Regions from separate parts of the Paenibacillus sp. FSL L8-0494 genome, predicted to be linked through region 1. Evidence: predicted binding sites of a transcription regulator. Region 1 holds the regulator's gene; the other holds the start of a gene.
What was found. Region 1 encodes LexA, which represses DNA repair genes until DNA is damaged. Its sites were predicted from a motif close to CGAACATATGTTCG; they were not measured.
Positions count from the first base shown of each region.

Region 2: the regulator LexA is predicted to act here: its motif matches at 4,643-4,656, upstream of NYE35_RS23595 (YolD-like family protein).

Region 1 covers NZ_JBBOPQ010000001.1:3,928,586-3,939,150, reverse strand. Annotated here, with positions in the region: gene NYE35_RS17965 (hypothetical protein) at 1-244, shown strand, start outside; gene NYE35_RS17960 (DUF5316 domain-containing protein) at 670-873, shown strand; gene NYE35_RS17955 (cupin domain-containing protein) at 909-1,400, shown strand; gene NYE35_RS17950 (MBL fold metallo-hydrolase) at 1,401-2,183, shown strand; gene NYE35_RS17945 (hypothetical protein) at 2,233-2,811, opposite strand; gene NYE35_RS17940 (hypothetical protein) at 3,031-3,411, opposite strand; gene NYE35_RS17935 (L,D-transpeptidase) at 3,564-3,902, opposite strand; gene lexA (transcriptional repressor LexA) at 4,080-4,706, opposite strand; gene NYE35_RS17925 (LysM peptidoglycan-binding domain-containing protein) at 4,958-5,371, shown strand; gene NYE35_RS17920 (DUF896 domain-containing protein) at 5,481-5,690, shown strand; gene NYE35_RS17915 (hypothetical protein) at 5,740-6,261, shown strand; gene NYE35_RS17910 (HAD family hydrolase) at 6,296-7,081, shown strand; gene NYE35_RS17905 (FixH family protein) at 7,344-7,769, shown strand; gene metH (methionine synthase) at 7,949-10,565, shown strand, end outside.
Region 2 covers NZ_JBBOPQ010000001.1:5,188,573-5,198,348, reverse strand. Annotated here, with positions in the region: gene NYE35_RS23630 (YjfB family protein) at 87-263, opposite strand; gene NYE35_RS23625 (hypothetical protein) at 413-562, shown strand; gene NYE35_RS23620 (NucA/NucB deoxyribonuclease domain-containing protein) at 644-1,075, opposite strand; gene NYE35_RS23615 (cytidine deaminase) at 1,182-1,598, shown strand; gene NYE35_RS23610 (glycosyl hydrolase) at 1,773-3,248, shown strand; gene NYE35_RS23605 (PH domain-containing protein) at 3,322-3,810, opposite strand; gene NYE35_RS23600 (hypothetical protein) at 3,928-4,488, shown strand; gene NYE35_RS23595 (YolD-like family protein) at 4,696-5,031, shown strand; gene NYE35_RS23590 (hypothetical protein) at 5,028-5,192, opposite strand; gene NYE35_RS23585 (M15 family metallopeptidase) at 5,310-5,996, shown strand; gene NYE35_RS23580 (WGxxGxxG-CTERM domain-containing protein) at 6,072-6,548, shown strand; tRNA gene NYE35_RS23575 (tRNA-Leu) at 6,708-6,793, shown strand; gene NYE35_RS23570 (hypothetical protein) at 6,967-7,974, shown strand; gene NYE35_RS23565 (hypothetical protein) at 8,040-8,567, shown strand; gene NYE35_RS23560 (DUF2441 domain-containing protein) at 8,636-9,160, opposite strand; gene NYE35_RS23555 (DUF6338 family protein) at 9,498-9,776, shown strand, end outside.

The DNA.
Region 1 (10,565 bases):
CGAGCTTTCTGCAATTGGTAAAGCAAACGACCATAGCGGGGAACTAATTGAACATCCTCTAGGTTTTGCAGAATTATATCTGCAGGCTACCAGTGATAAGGGGATAGAAGATTATATGGTCTGGAAAAATCAGGCGGGGGAAGCTTTTCTTTTTCGGATACACAATCCTAAGGGTGATTCGTCGAATAAGTTTGCACCTTGGGTGATGGTTTCACTGGCAACACTTGAACTTGAAATGAATTAAGTGTAAACAGAACCGAAGGGGGTGTATGGAGTAGAAGAAGTGTGCCATAACCATAATCAAAAAATGGTTGTTGGCACACTTCTTCTTCTTTTTGGTACCTTACTTCATTTGAACGCCAATTTCCATTTGCTGAGGTTGCAAATTTCGCGTATGAGCCCGGTATAGGACCCAGCAGACCTTATATGAAGCTTTATCCCACATTTTGGATACTAAAGGACCCCATAGTCGCTATTGGCATTAAAAACACTCAATATGAGCCTCATTCTTAGGAATAACGTCACTGGAGTCCGAAACCATGCTCCAAAGCCTGAAAATAAGCAAATAGCGTCATATGGGTCCGAAAGTCATGGCGTGTAGTAAAGGGATTTAATGTTAAAATATCTTATATATAGATAACTAATTCTTACCTGCAAAGGAGTAAGTTCATGCAAATTTTTATTTACATAGGCTTGGGCTTTTTTATAATTTCAGGTATATGTGTTGGAGCCTTCACGACAGGTACACAACAAAGAGGTAACTTTTATTCGGAATCTAAGCAAGACCGTAAAGCTAAAAACAAAGTAGCGAATGGGTCTGCTTTAGGTGGTCTTATTTCATTAGCTATAGCTGGGATTCTTTATTTGTTGTAATTGAACGCAAAATATAAGGAGGAGGAATGTTGCAGATGGTGAAGATTTTTAATGAAAATACGGTCTCATTTACTCAAAAACAGTCCCCGATCCCAGAGTTTGCTTGGCATACGAGTGAAAGATTAGCTGAAATGGTGGGCTCCAAGCATTTAGTTTTTGATATCAGATCTTTAGATCCTGATAAATATTCTTATCCTTATCATTTTCATAGAAATGCTGAAGAGATATTTGTGATTTTAGCGGGAAAAGCGATGTTAAGAACACCCGAGGGTTTTACGGAGGTTACGGAAGGGGATGTAATATTTTTTGAAATGGGATCGGAAGGGGCGCACCAGCTTTATAATCATACGGATGCACCATGCAGGTATCTGGATCTCCGAACGAATCAGGGAATAGATGTTTGCGAATATCCAGACTCTGGAAAAATCAACATTTTGCCTTATCAAGAAATCTATCAAGCGGATGAACAGGCGGATTATTATAAGGGTGAAGAGCATGTAAGGGAAAAATGGAATGGGGGAGCGTAATTGATTAAAGATCGTTGGTTTACAGTAACGGAAATTGATCCGACCACCTATGCAATCAGTGAATATGGACATTGGGAAAAGGTGCATTCTTTTTTACTCTTGGGGCAAAAACAAGCCGCGTTAATTGATACGGGATTAGGTATTGATAATATAAAAAGAATAACGGATCAGTTAACGGATTTACCTATCGCTGTCATAACTACACATGTGCATGCAGATCATATTGGCAGTCACGGACAATTCGAGACAATCTATGTTCATAAAGAGGATGAGGATTGGCTGATTAACGGAATAAATGGCTTGTCCCTTGCCCAGATTCGAAAGGATATGAGTCGAGACATCACCCTTCCTGTTCCTGAAACCTTTGATCCTAACACCTACATACCTTTTCAAGGGAAACCAACGGCTCTTTTACAAGAGGGGGATGTGCTCGACATAGGTGGGCGCGAAATAGAAATTTACCACACACCAGGTCATTCGCCAGGTCATATCAGCCTATTTGATCATGCCAACGGATATCTGTTTACAGGTGATTTATTGTATGACGTTACTCCAATCTATGCTTTTTACCCTTCGACTAGTCCGGTTGATTTAGTGGCATCCTTAGAGAAGATTACAGAAATTCCAGGGGTTACCCAAGTATATGGCTCTCATAATACGCTGGGTTTAGATCCATCTATTTTACAAGAGGTCAAAAAGGCAGTTCGTGAGTTACGTGAGCAAAAAGTAGTGGCACATGGTACGGGTATTCACCAGTTTGATGGGTTTAGTGTGCAATTTTAGGTTCTTTCTATTTCGAAATCAAATGAGAGGTATGGCGATAACAACTTAATTATTCAGATACGATTGACCTGAAGAGTGCATGCAATTGTTGTACTTGGGAGTAAGCTTCCTTGTACTGGTTGTCGGATTGTTGAATAGGCAATAAACCCGGCAAGAAGGAAATACAATACACAGGCGTTTCTTTGCTGTTCATATATATTTTAAGCGTGAGTTCTTCTATCACATTAGCTTCTTCATCAGCTTCCTTAAGGACGTTAATATCTGCACTAGTTGCAGTTGTTTTGCTGTTTTGTTGTCTTTTGGAGACTTTTGAAAGGGTAAGTGCGTTAACCACAATCTCGGATCCCATTACATTATCGAAAGAGTATAGCTTTGCTACTGCTTTTTTGTTGTTCTTCGGATTTCTGGTGCCTATTGCTAATTTTTTATTAGGTTCGTTAAGTGCGATCAAGTGAGATTGATTGGGGGGAATGAATGTTTTGGTGAAAATGATGTTAAAGGATGCAGCCGCATTAACTAGCATAGAAATATCAGATGAAGTGGATAGCGTTTTCAATTTTATAATGGCGGCACTTAGAATTAAAACAACTCCTAAAATAGCAAATAAGTACACTAAGATAATCAGCATATAATCACCTCCCAGTTATCTCATTAGACTCAAATTGTTGCTTATTGAAAGATATGCCTGAATGATCCCCACTAGTATCTTTTAAAAGGGAAATTCGTGGAATTATAGGATCGGCTTCGGAATTAGCCCAAAAAAAGCACCCGGAGAAACCTGCCGATTCTGCAAATGGCGCAAAATTGGGGGTTGCTGCAAGGGTGCTTTTTAAGGTAAGTATGTAACCTATAGAAAATTGAAGGCAGTGATATGATCGGTATAAACAATCAGCTGTTTGTATTCGATCGGAGTCCCATAACTAGCATAAGGTCTTACAGTAACGTCATTGAGGACAACAAAGTTATAGCTGAAATTTTTATCAGGGTGTTCTGCTCCCAAATAAGATATGTATTCGTCTACTATTACATCATCCATCAAAGATTTTAAATCAAATACATCCTCTTTGTTGGAGACGGCTGGAGAGACGATTCCCTGAATGCTGCCAAAAGAGGTGAGCAAATTCACTTTTTTTCCACTAGCTTGTTCATCATTTAAAAGTAAACCGGACAGCTTACCCAGTGCATCGACTTTAAAATCGACGAGGGTTCTAATTTTTGAGTTATTCAAAACTAAACACATCCTTTTCAATTTGCAATCCTGTTAACAATATTCGACATATAATCACCAAACTCCTAGTATGCTAATGAAAAAATACTTACTTATGTAATGACCCCCATTCTGTATATGGTGATTTGGGGGCTGTGACGTCCTCAGCGAATTCAATTCCTTATCGTTACTCGTGTTCCTATAGGGACGATAGCTGCGAGTGTTAACACATCCTCGTTGTACATCCGGATACAGCCGTGGGATACCTCTTTCCCAATGGAGGAAGGATCATTCGTTCCATGAATCCCGTAGTGTGGTTTAGACAGTCCCATCCAAAAGGCACCAAAGGGACCGCCTGGATTGGGTTGTTTGTTAATAATCGTGAATTCTCCCACTGGGGATTGGGTTAACATCTTACCAATGCCGACAGGGAAACCTCTAATCACAATATCATTGTCCAGAAGATATAACATTCGTTGGGTCAGATCTACAATAATTCGGTAATTTGGCATTATGCACAACACTCCTTTCTAATTAGGATATGAGCAGAACGCCTAAACGGTTATTCATAGAAAATGCCCATTTTAGCGAACGAGAACAAATGTTCGTTAGTGGTTGAGAAAGCAAAATACACAGAAAAAAGGCTGTTCCGCATTTGCGGAACAGCCTTTTATGGTAGGAGTGCATACTTAGTGGATATCTCGAAACAATCCGATGACTCTTCCGAGAATAGTTACGCGATTAAGGCGAAGAGGCTCATAAGCTGGATTCTCCGGCTGAAGCCGTATATGATCACGTTCCTTGTAAAAGGTCTTAACGGTTGCTTCATCTTCTTCAGTCATGGCTACAACGATATCTCCGTTGTCCGCTGTTTGTTGTTGGCGAACAATTACATAATCACCATTCATAATGCCAGCATCCACCATACTATCACCCATAACTGACAGCATAAATACTTTGTTGTCACCTACATAGTGAGTAGGAAGTGGGAAGTAGTCCTCGATATTCTCTGTAGCAGTGATAGGTACCCCGGCGGTAACTTTACCTACGACAGGAATCCGTGAGATGGTCTGGGCGAATTGGTGAACATTCTCTGAATCCTCTTGGCCTAGTAATTCTATTGCACGTGGCTTCGTTGGATCTCGACGAATAAGTCCCTTCTTCTCAAGCCGGTCCAAATGACCGTGAACTGTGGAGCTGGAAGCAAGGCCAACAGCTTCTCCAATTTCCCGGACGGAAGGTGGATAACCCTTGCTGCGGACTTCGCTTCGTATAAATTCCAGGATCGCCAGCTGGCGACTTGAAATCTTTGACATTGGAATCAACCCCATATAGTAATGTTTGGGAAAATTATAACATAGAACTACCGTTCGCACAAACATAAGTTCTAACTATTATAAATATTAATCTGCTAGAGTTAAAAAATGGTAGACAAATGATAATAAAATGTACCACTTGAGTCTCTCGAAAAAAAGAGAACAATTGTTCTGAAATAGTATTGAACAAAACACATGTTCGTGTTATTATGAATTCGAAAGTAAGAACAAGTGTTTGGAGGATGATAATTATGCTAAAATACAGTACATACCGCAGCATCTACGATAAGGCCCCAGTGGTTGAATCTTTAGGACATAATGACGTTGCCCGTAATTCCGCTAAGGTGAAAGAGATAACGGAACGTTTGCTAGGAGGGATGATTTCGTTGTTCCGTCAGGACTTCTTTATTAAGTTAATATTGATTATCGTGCTAGTATTTTCTGGCCTAACAGTAGTGGGAAATGTATTTGCAGGATCGACGACTATAATGAAGGAAGAGAAGCGGATTGTGGTTGAACGTGGAGATACACTATGGAGTATTGCCCTTAAGAATAAACCGGCTGATATGAAGACAGTTGTTTATATAGAAGGAATTAAACGTTCAAGTGGGATTAAGAGTAGTCAAATTAACGCTGGAGACATACTTACTTTACCTATTTATTAATTTTCTGAGAACATAATAGAATGACCATTAGAGCTTGCAGGGAGTAGACCTTGACAAGCTCTTTTTCTCATGGCAGAGTTAGAATTAATTTATAGGGGGAGGGAAAGTATTGAATATTGATGAGTTGGTCGCGCGAATTAACGAATTGGCACGCAAACAGAAGAGCGTAGGCCTTAATCAAGAGGAAGTGGCGGAACGCGCCAAGCTTCGTGAAATTTACCTGGGGAATATCCGCAATAACTTCCGAGCACAATTAAATACTATTGAAGTAGTAGATAACGATGAGCATGAACAAGGTAACAAGGGGCTTAAACATTAGCTCGCTGTTCCTTTTCATAGATATTTCAGGATGACTAGGGGGAACGCACATGGCCCGTTCTTGGGAAAGAATGGTTCAACGCAACACACAGCAAATCAACAAGCAAAGAAAGAAACAAGGCAAGGATACGATTTATGCCTCTAAATCTCCTACCCAGAATGCCGAAGTCTTTAAAGGTCGCAACATTGCATTTCCGGTAGTGTTAGTGATACTTGGCACTATGTTTTGGGTAGTTGGTTCTATTGATCAGGCCAAAGGAAATGGCATGCTGGCTAATTGGTTGGGAGTAGTACTGTACTATTTGCTGGCAGCGCTATTGTTCTTCCGTCGTCCGTACTTGAAGGTGGAAAAAGCAAGACTGTCTACTATTAAATTCAATCGCGAACGCGGGCTTCCAGCTGCAGATATTGAGAAAATCACCCTTTCGCGTGGAGCTGTAGTCATTAAGCACAAAGGGAAACGTACGAAATGGATTTTCACAAGACTTATGAATCGCTATGATACTAATGCGATGAGTACACGATTAGAAGCATTTGCTAAAGCTCACAACATTGAAGTAGTTCACGAATAGAACTAGACCAGTTAAAGGGAGAGGGAGACCTGTAATGCCAATTTCTGCTGTACTATTTGACCTTGATGATACATTGCTGTGGGATGATCGGAGCGTCGAAGAAGCATTTCGTTCTGCTTGTGAAGCCGCCGGGGATACGATTGATCCACAAGAACTAGAAGTTGCAGTTCGTAAGGAAGCAAGTAGCTTGTATGAATCTTATGAGACGTTCCCATTTACAAAGATGATCGGAATTAATCCATATGAAGCACTCTGGGCTAACTTTACGGCAGGTGAACAACCAGAATTCCGTCAATTGGAGCAGCTTGCACCGGTATATCGTAAAGAGTCTTGGCGTCGCGGACTTGCAGCCTTAGGGGTGGAAGACGAAGCACTAGCTGAGACCTTGGCAACTAAATTCGCAGCAGAGCGCAGAAAACGTCCATACATCTATGAAGAAACAATGCATGTACTGGAGCAGTTACGGGGTCAAGTGAAGCTTTTGCTACTTACGAACGGCTGTCCTGCACTGCAACAAGAAAAACTAGATGGTGTGCCAGAGTTAATTCCTTTCTTTGATCATATTGTGATTTCCGGAAGCTTTGGTAAAGGCAAACCGGATAAGGAAATTTTCCTGCATGCTTTAGAGCTTCTTGATGTAACTCCTGAGCAAGCGGTTATGGTCGGCGATAAGCTTACAACGGATATCCGTGGGGGGCTGGCAGCAGGGTTGACCACGGTCTGGATTAATAGAAAAGGTAGAGCACCTAGTCTTGATATTCATCCGGATCATGAAATCAATCACCTTGAGGAACTTCTTCCACTAGTTCAATCCTTGTAAGATATACAGAGCTATTAGCTCCAACATAAAGACTTTATAAAAGCAGCGAGTTTCTGAGATCCTAAGAAACTCGCTGCTTTTCTGTACATACATACTAACATAAGGATTTCATTAGATTTTTAAGTAAATGATTTAAGTCACAAGTCTAATGCGGAATTGATGCAAAATACTGAAAAACCAATAATAATGTGTATAATAGATGGAGATGTATAACATGAATTGGTAGATTTTTATTATTCGATAATGATTGGGAGGGCTCCAAATGATGAGATCGAAGAAATTAGTCGCTGTATTATTAGGTGCAACACTTCTAGTACTAGGTGGATGTTCTTCAAATGGAACCAAGCATTCAGAAATACATAACATGAATATGAACATGTCTATGGAACCTATCAAAGTCGAACTACAATGGAGTCCTGAAGAAGTTGTTGTAAATCAAAAGGTAACCTTTGAAGCTGTGGTGACCCAAGATAACGAGGCAGTAGATGATGCAAAAGAGGTTCTGTTCGAAATTGTGAATAAAAATGATGAGGGACAGAAAATAGAGCTTAAGGGAAAGCTAATAGGTAAAGGAGTCTATCAAGCAGAAGGGACCCTTGAAAAGGAAGGACAATATAATGTCACTTCACATGTGACAGCCCGGACACAGCACTCTATGCCTAGCAAAGAGCTGTCTGTGAAACCATGATTCAAAGGTTCACAACGGTTGCTGAGCAATAACAGATAAAGCAGAGTGGAAAGGAAGGCTTTTCGAAATTCCTTTATTCTGCTAAACTTACTCTAATGTTTTACTGGGGGGACTATTAGTTGGCTAAATATACACTTGAGGAAAGCTTACAACAAAGGATTTTGATCCTTGATGGCGCAATGGGCACAATGATCCAACAGGTGCCTCTTACTGGAGAAGATTTTGGTGGCGATGAGCTGGATGGCTGTAATGAAATGCTGGTATTAACACGTCCAGAAGTCATTCAGACGATTCATGAGCAGTATCTCGAAGCAGGGGCTGATCTCATTGAGACTAACACATTTGGTGCAACCTCTGTTGTACTGGCGGAATATGATATTCCTCAGCGCGCACGTGAGATCAATCTAGCGGCAGCAGAGTTGGCCCGCAGAGCAGTAGACAAATATGACACACCTGACCGTCCGCGATACGTCGTGGGGGCTATGGGTCCAACAACAAAAACGCTCTCAGTAACTGGAGGCGTTACTTTCCAAGAGCTAGTTGATAGCTATGAGGAACAAGCAGTGGCATTGATCGACGGTAAAGTAGATGTTTTGCTGCTGGAGACCTCTCAAGATACACTTAACGTTAAAGCTGGAAGTATTGGTATTCGTAATGCTTTTGAAAAGACTGGCATCACATTACCGGTTATGATTTCAGGAACAATTGAACCAATGGGTACTACACTGGCGGGTCAGAATATTGAAGCATTTTATATCTCATTAGAACATCTGAAGCCTATCTCTATGGGCCTCAACTGTGCGACTGGTCCAGAGTTCATGCGGGATCATATTCGTTCGCTTTCGGAGATCTCCTCGGCAGCCGTGAGCTGTTATCCAAACGCAGGATTGCCGGATGAGAATGGACATTATCATGAATCTCCAGATTCTTTAGCTCGCAAGATTGCAGCCTTTGCTGAAAAAGGCTGGCTGAATATTGCGGGGGGCTGCTGTGGAACGACACCAGAGCATATCCGTGCGATGAAGGAAGCACTTTCCGAATATCCTCCACGCCCGCTGGCAGGTAATCATCCACCTGCACTTTCAGGTATTGAGCCTATCTATATTGAGAACGACAACCGTCCTTACATGGTTGGTGAACGTACGAATGTACTTGGCTCTCGTAAATTCAAACGTCTTATCGTCGAAGGTAAATATGAGGAAGCCTCAGAAATTGCCCGAGCTCAGGTAAAGAGTGGGGCACAGGTTATTGACGTGTGTGTACAAGACCCTGACCGCGATGAGATTGAAGATATTAAGCTTTTCTTAGAACTGGTTGTAAAAAAGGTTAAAGTACCTCTGATGATCGATACTACCGATCCTAAGGTTATTGATTTAGCTTTGCAGTACTGCCAAGGTAAGGCGATAATTAACTCTATTAACCTTGAAGATGGTGAAGAGAAATTCGAGCTGGTGACGCCGATCATTCATAAATATGGCGCAGCTATTGTTGTGGGTACCATCGATGAGACGGGACAAGCAATTAAGGCGACAGATAAACTGGAAGTGGCTAAACGCTCCTATGACTTGCTAGTGAACAAGTATGGTTTAGCAGGAGAAGATCTTATTTTTGACACGCTGGTGTTCCCTGTAGGAACCGGAGATGAACAATATATCGGTTCAGCAAAAGAAACGATTGACGGCATTCGTTTGATCAAGGAAGCACTTCCAGGTGTTCATACGATCTTGGGCATCAGCAACGTCTCCTTTGGATTGCCGGAAGCGGGACGTGAAGTGTTGAACTCAGTATTCCTTTATGAATGTACAAAAGCTGGATTAGATTATGCGATCGTAAATACAGAGAAAGTGGAGCGGTATGCTTCCATTCCTGCCGAAGAACGTCATCTTGCTGAGGAACTGATTTATAATACGAATGATGAGACGCTTTCTGCTTTTGTAGCTGCTTTCCGTGGTAAAAAAGTAGAGAAAAAAGAGAAGATTTCCAACCTGTCACTTGAAGAACGTTTAGCCTCCTATGTGGTTGAAGGTACGAAGGAAGGACTCATTCCTGATCTAAATGAAGCATTGACTAAATCTGGTCCGCTGGAGATCATCAATGGACCGCTGATGGCAGGGATGTCGGAAGTCGGCCGGTTATTTAACAATAATGAATTGATTGTTGCTGAAGTGCTGCAAAGCGCTGAAGTGATGAAGGCTTCTGTGAATCACCTAGAGCAGTTTATGCAGAAGGATGAGACAGCGGTTAAAGGAAAAATTATGCTGGCGACCGTAAAAGGGGACGTGCATGATATTGGTAAGAATCTAGTGGAGATCATCCTCTCCAACAATGGTTATCAGATCATTAATTTGGGTATAAAAGTACCACCAGAGACCATTATCGAAGCCTTCCGTCGAGAAAAAGCTGATGCGATAGGATTGTCCGGGCTGCTTGTAAAATCTGCTCAGCAGATGGTGCTCACCGCTCAGGATTTACGTACAGCTGGGATCGATGTTCCGATTATGGTTGGCGGCGCAGCTTTGACCCGTAAATTTACGAAGACCCGTATTCGTCCAGAATATGACGGCCTAGTATTGTATGCTAAGGACGCTATGGACGGGCTGGATATTGCCAATCGGCTTATGAACCCTGAAGAACGGGAGAAGATTGCCGAGGAAATTCGTGTGGAGGCAGAAGCAGCGGTTGCCGTTGCGCCTAAGCAAGAACTGCCGAAACTAACCAGAGCAGTGCGTTCCAAAATATCTCCAGATGCACCTGTTTTTGTTCCACCGGATTTAGAACGCCACGTACTGCGTAACT
Region 2 (9,776 bases), 1.3 Mb from region 1:
AGAAAAGCCCGAAGGGCTATGTAGAGTAAAAAAAGTCTAAGGATACATAGGAACGTTAGTTCTCATGTACCCTTAGCATAAAGCAATTACACACTAATATCAAGTGTTTTTCCCAAATTCGGAGCAACGCTTTTGCCCAGCATTTCCACCATAGTTTGGCTCTGGGTTTCAGCCTGATTCTTGGCAATATTCATGACCTGTATCCCAACATTTTGAGCTAAGGATGCTTGGCTCATTGCCATTGATAATGCAGCTATATCCATATTGCACCTCCTTTGTGTATATCCTGTTTATCGACTGTCCGCCTTCAATTCATTAGGTGATTGGCATTTGTTTGCCAATTCGCCCAAACGGCTTATCTCCTTTTTACATATCTTGTGCTGTAGTCATTAATCATTAGGAGGAATTGAAAATGGGTATGGAACATGGTTGTGGTTGTAACGTAGGTCCGGTAGTAAGTCCAGCATCAGTAGGTCCGGTGTGTAGTCCTTGGACTTCTACAGGAGCAATCCTGGTACTTTTCATCTTGCTGGTTATCATCACTAAAGCTTGCTTATTCTAAGTTAGCTGATGTGAAGTGTAGCCCCGTCTGGCGAATGCCAGGTGGGGCTATTCTGTTGCCTGGGGATGGTCAGACAGATCGTTATTTAAACATAAATTCTACCCGGGTTCCGTCTGCATAATCCTCCAGCTGATTGCCAACCCAGCTTCCTGCCCCGCGGTTATCGCTTGGCGTTATGTATTCAATGTCGGCACCAACGCCGCCTTCCTCACACATAGCCATTGGCCATTCATCCCGGTCATATCCCTTTTTAGTAGGGATCCCTTTTAAGGACTCTTTGCGGTTCTCTTCAGCCTGCTCTCGGTTAATCGTACATGTGGCGGATTCACCTTTCGCAATGGCATCCTGAATATGCTTGGCGGTCTCAGGATAGCGGTCTGATGGGAAGGTTAGCTGAACAACACTCGAATTGGATGGAGACGAGGGGTCTGTAGGCTCTCCGTTTTGTTCAAACCAGTAACTAGCCAAAGCAAGTAATGCAACAATGATGAGACTGGAGATCCATTTTTTCACTTTCAATTCTGCTCCTCCTTTTTTGGCACTTAAAATAGTATATCTTATATCATAATTCAGTGCGATTTAATATAATTAGGTAAAATAAAGGAGGACGTAACTGGATATGGAGTACATAATTACCATTGAGGATCAGACGCTTATTACGGCTGCCGAAGATATAATTACCAGACGTTATGAATGGGGGCGTCATCATGTGGGTGCAGCGCTTCGTACTAAAACAGGAGAGATTTTTACAGCGGTACATGTGGAAGCCAGCATGGGGAGGATTACAGTCTGTGCAGAAGCGATGGTGATTGGCAAAGCGATATCCGAAGGTTATAAGGAATTTGATACGATTGTTGCGGTAAGGCATTCTGATCCAGACAGCGAGGAAAAAGAGATTAAAGTAGTCTCTCCCTGCGGCATGTGCCGAGAGTTAATTGCGGATTACGGAATAGACTGCAAGATAATTGTATCGGAGGATGACCGATTAGCTAAATATGAAATCACTGAGCTATTGCCTTTAAGGTACACGAGATAAGAAAAAAAGTAATGAGGAGCCGCTGAGCTCCTTTTTTTGTTGAGCCGTGAAATTATTCAGCAGTTCCTTATATCGTCCCAACTTATTTTACAACTTCATGTCCATTCGCTGAGTTCATGTCACTATTGTCCCCATACTATAACTTAAAAAGATTTAAAAGGATGGTGAGAATAGATGGAGCAGCGGATTATTCGTCAGATGGTTGATTCAGCATCAAGGTTCGTGGGCGATGTGCAGTGGCAGATGGCTTTTCGCAGATTACAAATGGCTCCGGCGGATTCGGGACTGTCGTCCTCGGCTCAGCTATTGCTGAATACCCTCTATTACTTGCAGGGAAAGGGTGTGATAAGCGGCCAACATGATTATTTGGAAAGTGCAGACGAGCTTATGGAGAAGCTTAAAAATACCAGTGGGCAATATGCTGCGCTTCATGGCTACGAGCTGGGCGCAATCAATAATCAGTCCCAGGCTCTAATTGACAATCAGCGGAATTGGGTCGTCAACAGTGCGATACGCTGGTCTAGAGCCGGCGGGATCGTAACGATGTGTTATCACGCTGCATTACCGGGGACAGCGCCAACTTGGGGGAATGTAAATACGAGCCTAAGCAATGCTGATTTTGATAAATATATAACCTCAGGTACCACCCAGTATAATGCGCTGTTAGCTGATCTGGATAAGATAGCCCTGTCGCTGAAAAAGCTTAATGACGCAGGGATTCCTGTACTTTGGCGGCCGTATCATGAAATGAATGGTGGATGGTTTTGGTGGGGGCAAAAGAGCAATTACGCTGCATTGTGGAACCTTATGTTCGATCGTTTTACCAATTATCATAAGCTGCATAATTTATTGTGGGTTTGGAGTCCAAATGCAAAAAATCAGTGGTGTGATGAGCCGGCAGAATACTATCCGGGCAGTGATAAGGTAGATGTGCTGGCGCTCGACATTTATGACGCGGATTTCAAGATTAGCCATTATGATAATTTATGGGATCTGGGTCGTGGCAAGCTGATTGCGATTGGTGAGAATGGAGAGCTTCCGTCTGCTGAACTGTTGTCCAAAACGCAGCCCAAATGGTCTTATCAGCTGACCTGGGGGAAACTCCTCTATGAGAAGAACACCGATGCTGTTATAAAAGCTTTTATGAACGACAAAATGGTATTCACACGAGAGGAGTATGCTGCTGAGGCCGCCGCTTTCGCTGCTATCGGGGATAGTGTGCTGGAGAGTGGACTCTGTGGGCAATACTACAATAACATGACGCTTAGCGGCACACCTGCACTTTTGCGTACGGATGCCAATATTAACTTTTCATGGAGACAAGGTTCGCCTGATCCTGCCATTCGTGTAGATGCGTTTTCTGTGCGGTGGAGTGGGAAGCTGACGGCTGCTTTTAGCGAGATTTATACCATTTATTCCTACTCTGATGATGGGATACGGGTATGGATTGATGGCGGGCTAGTCATTGATAGTTGGGTAAATCAGAGCGGCCAGGAACGAAAAGGAAGCATAAGTCTGATAGCAGGTAAGCCGTATGAAATAAAGGTGGAGTATTATGAGAATGCGGGCGACGCCCGGGTTGTTTTGCAGTGGGAGAGTCCTAGCCAGATCAAGGGGGTTATCCCAGCGGGGGCATTTTATCTTCCTTAAAAAAGAGTACTTCAAGTGTACAAGCGCAAGCAAAAAGCCCCGGTTTTCCGGGGCCTTTTTACGTATGAGCGTCTTAAATTTGTTCGCGGTAGCTAATGTTGTTGGCGATCTTCTCGTCACGAACGGCTTTGCGCAGAACATCTTTGACGGTTTGGGCATCATGGATTTTTCGAAAAAGAAGCTGAGGCGCTGAGGCATCATCAGAAAATACAGTTAATGACCCGATGCCAAGCATCCGGTCCATTATTGACTGTTTCACGGATAAATCGCGTACGCGCAGCAATTCGATTTCTTCAACATTTTTACCGATAAGTCCGGTCTTTAACATAATGCGCTGACTTGTAATGGTATATGAAGTTGTGTTAAGAGCTATAATTCCTTTAAGTCGATCTGAGATGCCGGCAGGTTTGCCTTTCCAGAGCACAACTTCTTGATTGACATGATTATCTTCTGCTGGTCGATGGGCGGTCACTGGAGCGGTACCGTTAAGGCTGGTTCCACATTCTCCACAAAATTTAGCGCCCTGCTTGTATTCCGCTCCGCAGGTGGTGCAATAAGGCATAAATACCCTCCTTTTCTGATCACAATTAAAATAATTATAACATAACAGTCATTTTACATATATTTCATTTGCGCTTTACACAAACCGACATTATCCTGTTAAGTGGAGGGATAAATAATGAAAAAAGCTTTACTAATAGTAATGCTGATGATGACTGTCATCCTTAGCGCCTGCAGCAATAATTCAACTTCATCGGCACCTGCCACGGAAGAAGAAGTGCAGGAGACTGTGCAAAACTTCTACAATGAAATGTCTAAACTTGAAGAGTCGGGAAAATCTTCTTTAGAGGAGTTCAACGAAGCCATTGCTGGTTATTCAGCAGGAGAACTCACGGACAAGCAGTTGGAGAAGAAAATTAAGCAATTCCAGAGTACCGCAACTGATTTATCGAATCAAGCCGAGAAAGTAAAAATTTCCTCCAGCTTGCCTGAAGACATTCGTAAGTTGCTTGAAGAGTCTAAAATTTCCTTTGAAAGTGCTTATTCTTTAAAAAAAGAGGCTTCTCAGGGCGCAGATTCCGCAAATGTTACGGCTGAGCAATTTAATGAATTGAATCAAAAGGCTGATATAGCGATGTTGTTCGGTATCTCCAAGCTTAATGAGGCAAGAGAAGCAACTGGACTTATAGATTCCGAAGGTGAAGCTACCTCAGTATCTGGAGATGTTGTTCAAGAATAAATCAAATCAGGCGCTGCACAGTTTATCTGTCAGCGTCTTTTTGCTGCGCTTACATGGATATACATTGATATGCATCTTTTGGATAAAAAGCGTTCCTTCAAAAAGGTATCTTTTTCCTGATTATTGATTAATATGCGAAGATGCGGATATAATACAAACATACGTTCGTATTCAGAAGAATAGATATATTATAAGGGAGGGGTTACCATGGGCAAAAAGCTGGAAAAAAACGGGCTGTGGGAAAGCAGCCGCATGATGCTGCCGGAGCATAAGACAAGAATTATAAGAGATGAACGGGAGACGCTGCGCCGCATCAAGCCTATTCTGGATGAGCAAAAGCTGGAGGAAATCGAATGTACACTGGCTTTGTCGTTGCGGAGTCATGTACGAGTGACAGTTGTTCTGTTTGAACCTTTTGAAAATACGATGTTAAGTGGCTTTGTGACTTCCATTCACACCCACTCGCGTGAGTTTAAGCTGCAGTGGGCGGAGGAATGGAAGTGGATCGCTGTGGATGATATTGTCGAGGTCTACATCGTTTAATGCTGAGAACCGTTGCCTTCGCTTTTCTCATAAGCGATTAAGGTAACGGTAGGGTTACCGGTCAGATGTGCAATGGAAGCTTCAGCATTCCGAATAATTTCCAGTGCTTCTTCCTGTTCACTAAGGGCTGCAACTTTATAGCTATCGCTATGAATATCCATATGTCTCCCACCTTTCGTTAAATATTTTGTCCTTTTTTGTGGAAATCATCCTAAGGGGGACAGGGGTACAGGCAAATAGGGCAGGGGCATCATTGAATATACCAAAGGGGTGATTCTATGCTGACTTTGGAGCAATTGAGGGAAAAATCCGCGGCGCGTCTGGTCGGGCTTCACCCTGTCTTGGCGGCAGGTGCAAATGCTTTGATTCAGCAAAGCCATGCGAGAGGAGTCCCTATCGTTATTACTCAGGGTCTACGGACCATTGCTGAACAAAATGCTTTGTATGCGCAGGGTAGAAGTAAGCCGGGACCGATAGTTACCAATGCTAAAGGCGGTACCAGCTATCATAATTATGGCCTTGCGTTTGATTTTGCGATTTTGCTGCCGAATGGCACTAGCCTTTCTTGGGACATCAAACGTGATGGTGATAAAGATAAGACTGCGGATTGGCAAGAGGTTGTACAGGAGGCTAAGCGGCTTGGATTAGAATGGGGCGGGGACTGGACTTCTTTTAAAGACTATTCACATCTGCAGATGACTTTCGGTTTAACTATAGATCAACTTCGGGCAGGTAAACGTCCAACGACGGACCAAGCCAAAGAGGCTTTAAAAAAGATTACCGGAGGGGATGATCAGGTGAACAAAGACGTTACAGTGACCATTAACCTAAACGGCCGCAAGCTTACCGATGGCGTTCTCGATACCGGAATAACCTATGTGCCCATACGTGCGCTGGCTGAGGCGCTTGGAGCAAAGGTTACTTATGATGCTGTGACCAAGACAGTTAATGTAGTAAAAGAGTAAAATCATCATGCATAGACAGTGCCGTCCAAGGGGAAATTATCAGTGATAACTAACCTTAAAGGGAGGCATAACACTGTGAACAAGCTGATAACAAGCCTTGCATGCGGTACTGTACTGTCAATGAGTCTAATGGGAGCTAGCTATGCATCAAATGCCGTTGGATCAGCAGCATTGGGCGGTATCCCAGCCGCGAATACCGGAATGGATGGCACTGCGGAACACACTCGGATGATGAATACGGAAGGCAATCTAATGAATGGCACCACGGGAACAATGAATCAGCATGAGAGCATTATGAAAGATAAGATCCGCATCGATGATAATTACAGACCTAACAACTACAACACCAATAACTACAATGACACCCGCAATACCTACAGAACCAACAGCACTGTTAACCCGGCAACCAACACTACACAGACCGGCAAATACCGTGCAACTAGTACAACAACGAATGCTGCGACTAACAAAGGATCTAACTGGGGCTGGCTCGGTCTGCTTGGACTTTTGGGTCTTGCCGGAATGAGAAGCAGAAGTGACGAGCGTAGATAATCCACGTCTATAATAACCCGTGTCGGTTTAGGCTGAACGGGTTATTTTTATTGTAAATAATTTTTTTTCGAAAAAGGATTGCGCGTTATCGATATTCATGATATTATATTTCTTGTCGCGTTATATGTGAACAACGTATGAAGCTTCAACACATAATATGCCGGGGTGGCGGAACAGGCAGACGCACAGGACTTAAAATCCTGCGGTACGTGAGTACCGTACGGGTTCGACCCCCGTCCTCGGCATCACAGTGAAAACCTTGAGAAATCAAGGTTTTTTTGTTTTTCTTGAGTAAAGCTTCCATCAAAAGCTAAGGTTCTGTATATCTGGGAATCACATTCAAACACACAGGACTCAGGGTGATAACACTCCTTTTCAGTGCTTGTCTAATCACAAGCTCTGGAGGGAGTTTTTTAATATGGTTAGAGTTACAAAAATTAAAAAGAATAAGGTAGTGGATTGGAAAGAAGTTGATGGTGGGATATTAGCAAGAGAAAAAACAAATCCATTACGTCAAGTCCGCCTTACATCGGCGGGATTGGGCATCTCAACGGATGGATGGCAGACTGTGCGTTCTGCTGTAACGGCAGGCGGTGTCTTAGCTGAAACTGTGATTGGACAGTTTGGTAGCTTTGTATCAATGTTGATTGGAAGCGGAAATGCCGTCACTCAAATTAATACTAATGGTATAGCAGCAGGACACGCAAACTTCAATGAAGCGCCCTTTCGAGTAGATATGGCTGGTAACTTGGTAGCTAATAAATTAACAGCAAACTATGCCTCAATAGCGAATTCTAACTTTTCTGGTGGGGCTATTGTGGGATCATCCATCAATGTAGGTAATGGCAAATTTGTAGTTAATTCCTCTGGTAGTGTTTATGCAGCTGATGGAACATTCCAAGGAACCATAAATGCTAAAGGTGGAAGTTTTGAAGGGACAATTTATGCTGGTGGGGAAATCGTTGGGGGGATTATTACAGGTGCTCTTCTAAGAACGAGTGCGATCGGAGAAAGAGTAGAGATGAGTTCAGGAGGATTAAGATCTTATGACTCCAATGGAGTTAAGCGTGTAACGATCTCAAACGATGGTTTACACAAATATTCAGGTATTGGTTTTTGGTCGCAAAGTGGAATAGAGAGAGCAGGAATGTATGCTGAAGAATATCTTTCATTTCTATATGCTCAGGGACCACTTCAAATTCTTTCATTTGGAGATCGGGTATTCTTTGCTGGTTCAGTTGATTTTTTAAGTGCCAATGTATACGGACTTCAGATATCAAGTGTACAAGATCTAGATACAATTCTTAATACTAAGGCAAGTTTGAACTCTGCTGCATCAAATATGACTTTTGATCCTACAACTCGCAATCTTAAGTTGTGGAGTGCTACAGGTGCATTACTTGCTCAAGCTAATATTCCTAAATAAGATTGGAACTTTTATCTCATTATGGCGATAATAGATATATGAAATATTTACCAGGGAGAGTGATCATGGTGAAAAAATTTATATCTGGGGTTATCGTCGGTGCGTTGCTATTCGGAGCAGTGCCAACTTTTGCAGCGAGTGGCTTACTCGGCCAAAAAGTCCAAGGGTTGTTCTCTGTAGAGAAAGACGGTACAAAAATCGCTGATGCTGTTGTTATTAATGGATCAGCATATGCTCCAGTTCGCGCTGTGGCAGAAGCTTCTGGAGTAAATCTCAAGGTAGAAGGGAAAAAGATTATTATGTCATCGGAATCTTCTGAAAATATTTCTGAAGAGAAAAGTGTGAAAATCAGTACATTAAAAGCAAAAATTTCAACTCTTGAAAGCAATATAGAAATAACATCGAAAGGTGAGTTGGCTACTTCGGAAGCGAATCTAGTCGCTGCCAAGGCATCTGACAATGGGACTCCAGAAAGCGCTTTGGTAATTTCTAGTCTTGAACAGCGGATTGAAAAAAGTAAGGCATACATCGCAGAACAGCAAAAACTAATTGATCAAGCAAATGCAGAGATAAAAAAACTTCAAGGAAACTGAAAGCCTAATTAACTGCCCGAAAATATAAAGCCTTTCCTTGGAGGAGAGGCTTTATATTATCAATCTGTTTATGATGACTTCACAGCAGAAAGAATTTTTATAGGAGCTTTTACTAACAACTCCCATTCAGGCATTGAATTACTTTCACCCCTCCAATATTTCCCCGCAAAGTGCGCAGCCACTAAAAATGATAAGTTATCTTTATCGACTCCTAGCCATGACGCATCTAGTTTAACAAACTGATCATCATCAAACTCAACTTCCCATATTGTATAATTCACAAGTCCGATTTTAGAGACCCATAACATTGCCTCATCCATTGTTTCGGAAGCAAAAAATGATTGTAAACGTGACGGTTTATGAGGGTAGTACAGTTTCCTTTCATACTCATATATGTTCTCTGTAAGAATATCTTGTAATGTATCTCTGTTTGCTTGTTGGGCATAGTATTTTTCTCCATGCGCAGAAAGCCCTTCAGGATATCTTTGATCAATAATATCTTTTAAAACAGTAGGGTTAACGTTTATATTCTCCAGTTTAATTGTCATTCCGGGTTTCAATTTATTTAATCTATCAATATGATAAGCGATCACTACTATTCCTCCTTTGAGTCTTACTTATTTTTTCTCCGATACACTTATATTTCCTGCTCATTCCCCAATATCCGTGCTCTAATACCGTAGTATAAGAGCAACTAAACTCCATTAAGATATAACTAAGAAGGGCTCTCCTAAGGAGGGGCCTTTATCTTGTTGTAGGAGGTGTTTTGCAATGGTGTCGCGATTCCGAAAATGGTGGCATATGTATTGGATTCGATATCACAACGAATGCAGACATTATCATTTTAAAAAACGAGACTTCCATTTAGACTGGCTTAGGAGAAGGTATTGATTTTTTTTCAACGAATAATAAAGCGAGGTGTTTATTTAGATGGATAATCTACTAGGAACTATTGTTTTTATTCTGCCTGGATTTCTTATGTACTTTTGGCTTCAGTCTTTTGGAATAAACCCTGTCGTGAAACATTCACCTGGTGAATTCACCGCAATTTCTGCCCTATTATGGCTGCCAGCATCGTTTGCGACCTTATTGCTATATAATGGTATAGTCTCTATTTCCAAAGTGATTAGCAACACTGAGGTTATTTGGTCAATTCAACAATTGAAGGATAAATCAAGTAGTTTGACCTTCTTGCTTGTATTTCTAATT